Chondromyces crocatus: one gene and its partner. The protein of the gene in region 1 binds, or shares a complex with, the protein of each later gene. Links are inferred from orthologs where the notes say so. Each region holds a gene or a part of one and is shown in the gene's direction. Other genes may lie near its edges.

Evidence for each region. The genes of interacting proteins can lie anywhere in the genome.
Region 2: the proteins of pheT (region 1) and pheS are in contact, whole or in part, in a crystal structure (PDB 6P24), measured with the Escherichia coli proteins. The link is inferred for Chondromyces crocatus from one-to-one orthologs.

What each region holds. Positions count from the first base shown.
Region 1 is NZ_CP012159.1:8,406,472-8,410,889, forward strand. The notes cover bases 698-3,772. They hold pheT (phenylalanine--tRNA ligase subunit beta), read left to right. Parts: upstream 698-1,027; coding sequence 1,028-3,517; downstream 3,518-3,772. Other genes in these bases: CMC5_RS30235 (DUF4340 domain-containing protein), read left to right, coding at 698-856. In the rest of the region: more of CMC5_RS30235, read left to right, coding at 1-697; CMC5_RS30245 (fatty acyl-AMP ligase), read left to right, coding at 3,809-4,418.
Region 2 is NZ_CP012159.1:10,157,763-10,161,214, reverse strand. What follows is about bases 672-3,452. They hold pheS (phenylalanine--tRNA ligase subunit alpha), read left to right. Parts: upstream 672-1,427; coding sequence 1,428-2,477; downstream 2,478-3,452. Other genes in these bases: rplT (50S ribosomal protein L20), read left to right, coding at 1,034-1,390; rpmI (50S ribosomal protein L35), read left to right, coding at 815-1,012. Also shown: CMC5_RS36770 (hypothetical protein), read right to left, coding at 1-127.

The sequences.
Region 1 (4,418 bases):
GGGTGAAGACTGGGAGGTGGTGAAGCCCGTCGCTGCCAAGGCGAACGCGGCGAACGTGCGGAGCCTCCTCGACAACCTGAAGGAGCTGAAGATCAAGGAGCCGATCGATCGCACGACCGGCACCTACGAACAGTACGAGGTCAACGACCCCAAGGCGCTCCACGTGGTCGCCTACAAGGGAGACGAGAAGGCCATCGATCTGTACTTCGGCAAGAGCGGCTCGCGCGGCCAGATGGTCCGCCTCGGATCGCAGGACGGCGTGTGGATCGCCGGCGGCTACTCGAGCTACCTGTACACCCGCGAGGCCAAGAACTGGCGCGAGACGGGCATCCTGAAGTTCGAGGACGCGAACGCAATCCAGGTCGAGGTCGAGAACAAGAACGGCAAGTTCAGCTTCTCGAAGAACGACGACAAGTGGTCGGGCACGTTCGCGGCGCGCAAGGGCGGGAAGCTCGGCACGCCGGGGAAGTGGGAGAAGTTCGACGAGGCGAAGGTCAAGGACCTGCTTCGCGCCTACAAGGGCCTGAACGCCGAGGACTTCGGCGAGGAGACGTCGGAGACTGGGCTCGCCGACGCCGTGGAGAACGGCGGCGTGGTGCGGATCGTCCTCAAGGACAACGCCGGGGACTACACCATCAAGGTGGGCAAGACCTCGAAGGGCTCGAGCCGCTTCGCGCAGAAGGAAGGCGGCGATGGGACGGTCTACGTGCTGTCCTCGTGGTCGGCCGACTGGGCCGTGGCGGAGCCGAAGAAGTTCGAGAAATCGGACGAGAAGAAGCCCGAGGGTGGCCCGGGCGACGAGCACGACGATCACCCCCACATGCCCGGCATGCCCGAGGGGATGTTCGGCGAGTAAGCGCGGTCTGCGCCGGGCGCTCTCGAAGAGGCGTCGGCCGGGCCCCACGACCCCACGCGGACCGTCCGCGTGGGCGTGGGTCACCCGCCCGGCGCCTCGGCGCTTTGTGGCCTCCAGGCGGCTCGGTGGCCCGTCGTGCCGGACGGGAAATCGTGCTAATCGGGCCGCCTGATGAAAGCGTCGCATGCGTGGATCTCGTCCCTCGTCCCCGGCCTCGATGCGTCACCCGCTGAGCTGGCCGCGCGGTTCACCCAGGCGGGTCTGGAGGTCGAGGCCCTGACGGAGTTCGGCGCCGGGACCGAGAAGGTGATCGTCGCGCAGGTGGTGAAGCTCGAGCCCCACCCCTCGCGCGCCAAGCTGCGCCTGGTGACGGTGGATCGTGGCGATGGCGTCGAGCAGCGGCTCGTGTGCGGTGCGCCGAACGTCCCCGATCCGGGAGGGCTGGTCGCGCTCGCGCCGCTCGGAGCGACGCTGCCCGCGGTGGGGATCACGCTGACGCCGCGCGAGATCGGGGGCGTGGTCAGCGAGGGCATGCTGTGCTCCGAGGTGGAGCTGGGGCTCTCCTCGGGGGGGAAAGAGGGTGGAGAGGATCCTGGTATCCTGATCCTGGAGCCCGGGAGCGCGACGCCAGGGACGCCACTTCGGACCGCACTTCCGGGATGTCACGACACGATCCTGGAGATCGGGTTGACCCCGAATCGCCCGGACGGCCTGGGACACGTCGGGCTCGCACGCGAGGCGGCGGCGCTCTACGGGCTCTCGTTCGACATGCCGCGCCCGGGGGCTCCAGAGCGCATCGCCGAGGGCGACGTGCTCAGCCGGCGCTTCGCCGTCGATGTCCAGGATCCGGAGGGATGCCCCTGGTACGGCGCGGCCATGGTGGTCGACGTGGCGGTGGGTCCCTCCCCGAGCTGGCTGCGCTACCGGCTGGAGAGCCTCGGGATCCGCTCGATCTCGAACATCGTCGACATCACCAACCTGCTCTTGCTGGAGTACGGGCACCCCACGCACGCCTTCGACGCGGACCGGATCCGGGGAGGTCGGCTGGTCGTGCGGCGAGCGCATGCGGGTGAGGCGTTGAAGACGCTGGACGGGGTGGCGCGCAAGCTGGAGGCCGACGATCTGGTGATCGCCGACGGCGAGGCCGCGGTCGCCCTGGCAGGGGTGATGGGCGGCGCAGGGAGCGAGATCGACGCCACGACGCACAACGTGCTCCTGGAGTGCGCCTACTTCGCGCCGCGGGTGGTCCGCAGGGCCTCCAGGCGCCACGGGATCCACAGCGAGGCCAGCCACCGCTTCGAGCGCGGCGTGGACCCAGGAGACACGCCCGACGTGCTCGCGCGCGCCGTGGAGCTCCTGACGCAGCTCGGGGGAGGAAAGGCCGTCCCCGGGGTGATGCTGGAGGGGCCTGGACCGGGCGCGCGGCGCTCGATCCGCTTGCGGTCGGAGCGGATGAACCAGCTGCTTGGAACGAGGGTGCCGTTCGGGGAGGCGCTGGAGATCCTGAAGCGCCTGGGGTGCATGCCGCGCACGCAGGATCCGACGCTGGGCAGCTCCGACATGCCCCGATCCCCCTACGCCGAGGTGCTGGCGCCGTCGCACCGCCCCGATCTCAACATCGAGGCCGATCTGATCGAGGAGGTGGTCCGTGTCCGCGGCCTCGACACGGTGCCGACGGTGCTGCCAGCGATCCGGCCGCAGCCCCCTCGCGGCGCAGGCAAGCTCGAGGGGCGCTTCCAGCACGTCGCCGCCGAGCTGGGGCTGAGCGAGGCGATCACCTTCAGCTTCATCTCGCCGAAGGACGTCACGGCGCTGGGGCTGCCGGACGAGGGGCTCCGCCTGATGAACCCCTTGAGCGAGGATCGCAGCGTGATGCGTACGACGCTGCTCCCGGGGCTCCTGGAGGTGCTGCGGCGGGCACGCCGGCGCGGGGTACCGGACGTCCAGATGTTCACGGTGGGCGCGAAGATCCTGCCGGTCGGGGGCGCGGCGCTGCCCGACGAGATCCCCTCGTTCGCCGCGGTGCTCGCCGGGTTCCGGCGTCCGACGCTCGCCCCCGCCGTGCCGCTCGACATCTACGACGCGAAGGGCGTGGCGGTGGAGCTGCTCGAGCGGGTGACGCGGCGGACGGTCGACATCGATCATCAGCCCGCGGAGAAGCGGGTCCCCTACCTGCACCCCCGCGGAGCGGCACAGCTCTTCATCGATGGCACGCCCGTCGGGACCTTCGGCTTGCTGCACCCCGATGTGGTCGACGCGCTCGATCTGGGTGGCGCAGCGTTCGTGATCGAGGTGGACATCCGCGCGGTCGAGGCCATCGGCCAGCGCACACCCCACTTCCGAGGGCTCCCGATGCTGCCGGCGGCCACCCGCGACATCGCCCTCGTGGTGCACGACGACGTCAGCGCGGGCGCCGTGGGCGACGCCATCAGGGAAGCGGCAGGCGATCTGTGCGAGTCCGTTGCGCTCTTCGATCTCTACCGCGGTGCCAACATCACCGCCGATCACCGGTCGCTGGCGTTCCACGTGGTCTACCGCGATCCGCTCACCGTCACGAACCCGGAGAAGGCGCGCACCCTCACCGACCAGGAGGTCGACGCTCGTCATGCCGCCGTGGTCAAATCGGTCAACGAACGGTTCGGGGCGGTGCTCCGAGGGTGATGGTACTCACCCGCGAGAGCGTCCAGGATGCGACGAAGCGCGAAATACACTTCCCACTTCGCCCCGTCAGAGCGTCGAATTTTCGACGCGGCCTTCCGTAAAGTGCGTATCCATGGCCCCGCCCTGAGATCATAAATCCAATCATTCCAACAGGTTGCGACTTTCGCTTTGCTCTGGCCTGGGATTCGCTTATGGCATCGCTCACGAACGGACGATGGTCAGGATTCTCCTGTACCAAAAAGGTGCTGATGCGAGGCGTCACGCCGTGGCTGTCCGCTCCGGGCTCAACTCATGCGCACGCTCATTGAGGTCCTCCGAGACAACGCGGTGCACACGGACCGCTCCGTCACCTTCGTCCGGTCGAACGGTGAGGAGCTGTCGGTCAGCTACCCCGATCTCTGGCTCACCGCTCGAAAGCGCGCTCATGCGCTGCGGTCGCTCGGGCTCGCGCGCGGCGATCGGGTCGCTCTGATCCTGCCTGATCCGGACGAGTTCGTCCTGACGTTCCTGGCAGCACTCACCGCAGGCATCGTGGCGGTCCCGATGTATCCGCCGCAGACCCTCGCCAAACTCGAGGCCTACGGCGACACGGTCCGGCACGTCCTCGCCGCGTCGGGCGCGCGCGCCGTCGTGACGACCGAGGCGCTCCGCGGGATGCTGGAGGAGCACCTCCTGGCGGGTGGCGGAGTGAAGACGCACGGCGGGGTCCGGGTGGTCCTGGAGCGCGAGATCCACGAGGCGGACGGGTTCGATCCCGACGCAGACTGGTCCGTCGAGCTCGACGAGACGGCATTCCTCCAGTTCACCTCGGGCAGCACGTCCAGCCCCAAGGGCGTGATGGTGACCTTCCGCAACCTGGCGGTGAACAGTCACGCCATCATGTTCGACGGGCTCCGCTCGA
Region 2 (3,452 bases), 1.8 Mb from region 1 along the record:
TCGAGTCCAACGCCATGCAGTGCTCGAATCGCACGTCGCCTTCGTAAACGGCGTTCAGGCTGGCACCGCATCCGCCGGTGGTGAGAAGCGCGAGCAGCCCACTGCCCAGCCTGGTCCAGACCGTCACACGGGCTCCTTCGACCTGTGGTGCAACTTGCATCCAAGGTCGACGCACCGGACGCTGGAGGAGGTCCCGCGAGACCGTGGCCATCGAGGAGGGAGCATCTTGGTTGCGCTCCCGATGCAGATGCCGTAGAGAGCGCCTCTCCTCGTAGCCTGCGGCACGCCCGGAGGCTATCACATCGCAAGGAGCCACCATGTTTCTAATGCTGTCCAAAGGCCCTCGTAAGACGACGCGCTCCAAGTCCAACCGCAATCGCGCGAAGTTCAAGGCCAAGAATCGTGGGCGCCGGAACCGCGTCTACGGCCGTACCTGATCGGTAGGGGTCGAACCAGGGCCCCTCGAAACGAGCCGCACGCATGACAGTTCCTGAGAGGCGGCCTGCTTGTCGGGTCGCATCCAGCTGTGCTGTCGGCTGAGGGCGGCGAACGGTTCATAATGGGCGAACAGCGGCTGACGGAGCCCCGCCGGCAGGAGCCGGTATCGGGGATTGCTCTCCCGAGGTCGCCAGTCGCCCCTCTCGAAGTTGGTCAAGCCAAGGGAACTCCTGATGGTTCTCTTCGGCCCAGCCTTGACAACAACTGCATGGATCGCCATAACCGGCGCTCCGCATCCTCAGTACGGCGCGTAACAGTCTTCTCGGTGGGCGAGCAAGACGGCCGCGGGGAGCGGAGACACACAGACGAGTCATCGATGCCCAAGATGAAAACCAACCGAGCCGCTGCGAAGCGGTTCCGGGTCACTGGCTCCGGTCGTATCCGCCGCAGCAAGGGTGGTCTCAACCACTGCATGCAGGAAAAGAGCAAGAAGCGCCTCCGCCGTCTTCGCAAGAACGACACCGTGGACAAGGCGATGGAGAAGCGCGTCAAGCTCCTTCTCCCCTACGGCTGATAGCGAGCGAGAGGTAACAGCATGCCGCGCGTAAAAAGAGGGTTCAAAGCTCGCCGCCGTCGCAACCGCGTCCTGAACCAGACCGAAGGGTACTTCCTGGGCCGGAAGAACCGCTTTCGCCAGGCGGTCGAAGTCCTGCGCCACGCTTGGGAGTACGGCTACATCAGCCGTAAGCTGAAGAAGCGCGATTTCCGGCGTCTGTGGATTGCTCGTATCAATGCAGCCGCCCGGCTCAATGGTACGACCTACTCGCGTCTGGTGAACGGGCTGAAGAATGCAGGCATCCTCCTCGATCGGAAGATCCTGTCCGAGCTCGCGATTCACGAGCCCAAGGCATTCACGCTCGTAACTCAGGCTGCTGCAGCTCCGCGCTCCTGAAGCACTCGGTACTACATTGAGCGATTCGATCGACCCCGTGAGCGCGCTCGAGGCAGCTCTTGCAAAGCTGCGGGGTCGAGTCCGCGAAGTGTTTGCGGCTTCCGAGAATGATGTCGTGCTCCGCGAAGAGCACGCGAAGATTCTCGGAAAGAAGGGCGAACTGGCCAGCATCATGGCGATGATGCGGCAGGTCCCACCGAAAGAACGGGCTGCGGTTGGCGCTCAGGTAAATCTCCTCCGAGAGGAAATCGAGGCCACCTTTTCCGAGCGGCTGACAAGGCTGGCGCGCGCTCGGAGAGAGGAAGAACTGCGCCAGAGACCATTTGATCTGACATTGCCCGGTCGTCTCAGCGGAGGACGGGGGCACCTTCATCCCATCACGCAGGTCACCGACGAACTGATTGGGATCTTCCGGGACCTCGGGTTTGCAGCCGTCGACGGGCGCGACATCGAGCTGGAAGAGAACAACTTCACCAAGCTCGCCTTTCCGCCCGACCATCCAGCCACGGACATGCAGGACAGCTTCTGGGTCCGCGCAGGAACCCTCCTGCGCACTCATACGAGCAACGTCCAGGTCCGGGAGATGACGCGGCCCGACGTCAAGCTGCCGCTCGCCGTGGTGAGCGCGGGGCGGGTCTATCGGCGGGATGACGACATTACCCACTCACCCATGTTCCATCAGATCGAGGGGTTCCTCATCGATGAGCGGGTGAGCATGGCCGAACTCAAGGGTGTGCTGACTGCCTTCGCAGAGAGGCTCTACGGCCCGAAGGCGCGCATCCGATTCCGGCCCAGCTATTTTCCGTTCGTCGAGCCTGGCGCCGAGGCCGATGTCGGATGTGTGTTCTGTCTCAAATCCGACGGTACCTCTGCGGGGTGCCGAGTTTGTAAGTACACCGGCTGGATCGAGATCCTGGGATGCGGGATGATTCACCCGGAAGTTTTCCGCCAGTGTGGACTGGATGGCGAGAAGTACTCGGGATTTGCGTTCGGCATGGGGATCGAACGGGTGGCGATGCTTCGCTACGGCATCCCGAACATTCGAACCATGTTCGAGAACGATCCTCGTTTTCTGGCAGACTTCTGAGACCAGCGAACGCCTTTAGGCTCTGACATAAATGTCGGAGTGGTGAGTACTAATTACTCACCTGGCATGCGCTAATTCCGCACCCTGCATCTCACTCCCCGTGGAACTTTTGCGCCCTGATGTGGGCGAAGGAAGGGGGAGGGCGGAGCTGTCAGTTCAAGAGTGGATCGAACACTCCCCTCCGTCGAGGGAAGAGTCATCGTCCTGGCCTGACGAAACGGCGTCAGCTTACCCCCGTCCAGCTCCCGCGAAAGCAGCAGGGTACAGACGACAGGTGAGCGCCATCGAGCAGCGCTTGTCGGGCTGGATTGAGCGCCAGTTCGACCTAGTCCTCGCTGGTTAGCGCGCTTGGTCGCTTGTGCGTCGACGGTTGCTCCGACAAACTTCAGGAACTGACCGCAAATTCCCCAAACATGCTTCGGCGGGCCAAAGCAGAGCAAAGCGCTGGGATGGCCAACGGTCGACTCCCGTTGGCTGCTCTTCTCCTGACCGACTCGACCGGTTGAGCGTTTCGAACCCCTGTAAGGGGACGAGCCGAGTCGTCGCGTAATAACGCTGGCGGGACCCTGTGTACTTTAACCTACATGGCTTAAAGGAAACACAAGGTAACGATGGCATCTTTTTTGCACAGAAGAGACCATGGTTCTTGCCGGACCGAAGGTCTCTGCGAACTGTGTGGGGCTAGAACGTATCGGCGGGAATCAAAATAGCGTTCGAGCAGTTACGGTTGGTACTGGCCATCTGTTGGGAATGACAGCAGCAGGGATCAGGCTGCATCGTCGCAGGCAAGCTGCCTGTTCCACTTATTGCAGTGAGGAATTCGAGACCGGGACCAAACATGCTGCGGCCATCCAGTTCCATATTGTAGCCGATGGGAACTGAAGGTCGCACCGAAGGATAAGATGAGCACGTCGACAGCCCGCCGTCCAGAAGCATCACGTATCAGCACGAAACCCTCTCAGAGGACTTCACCGC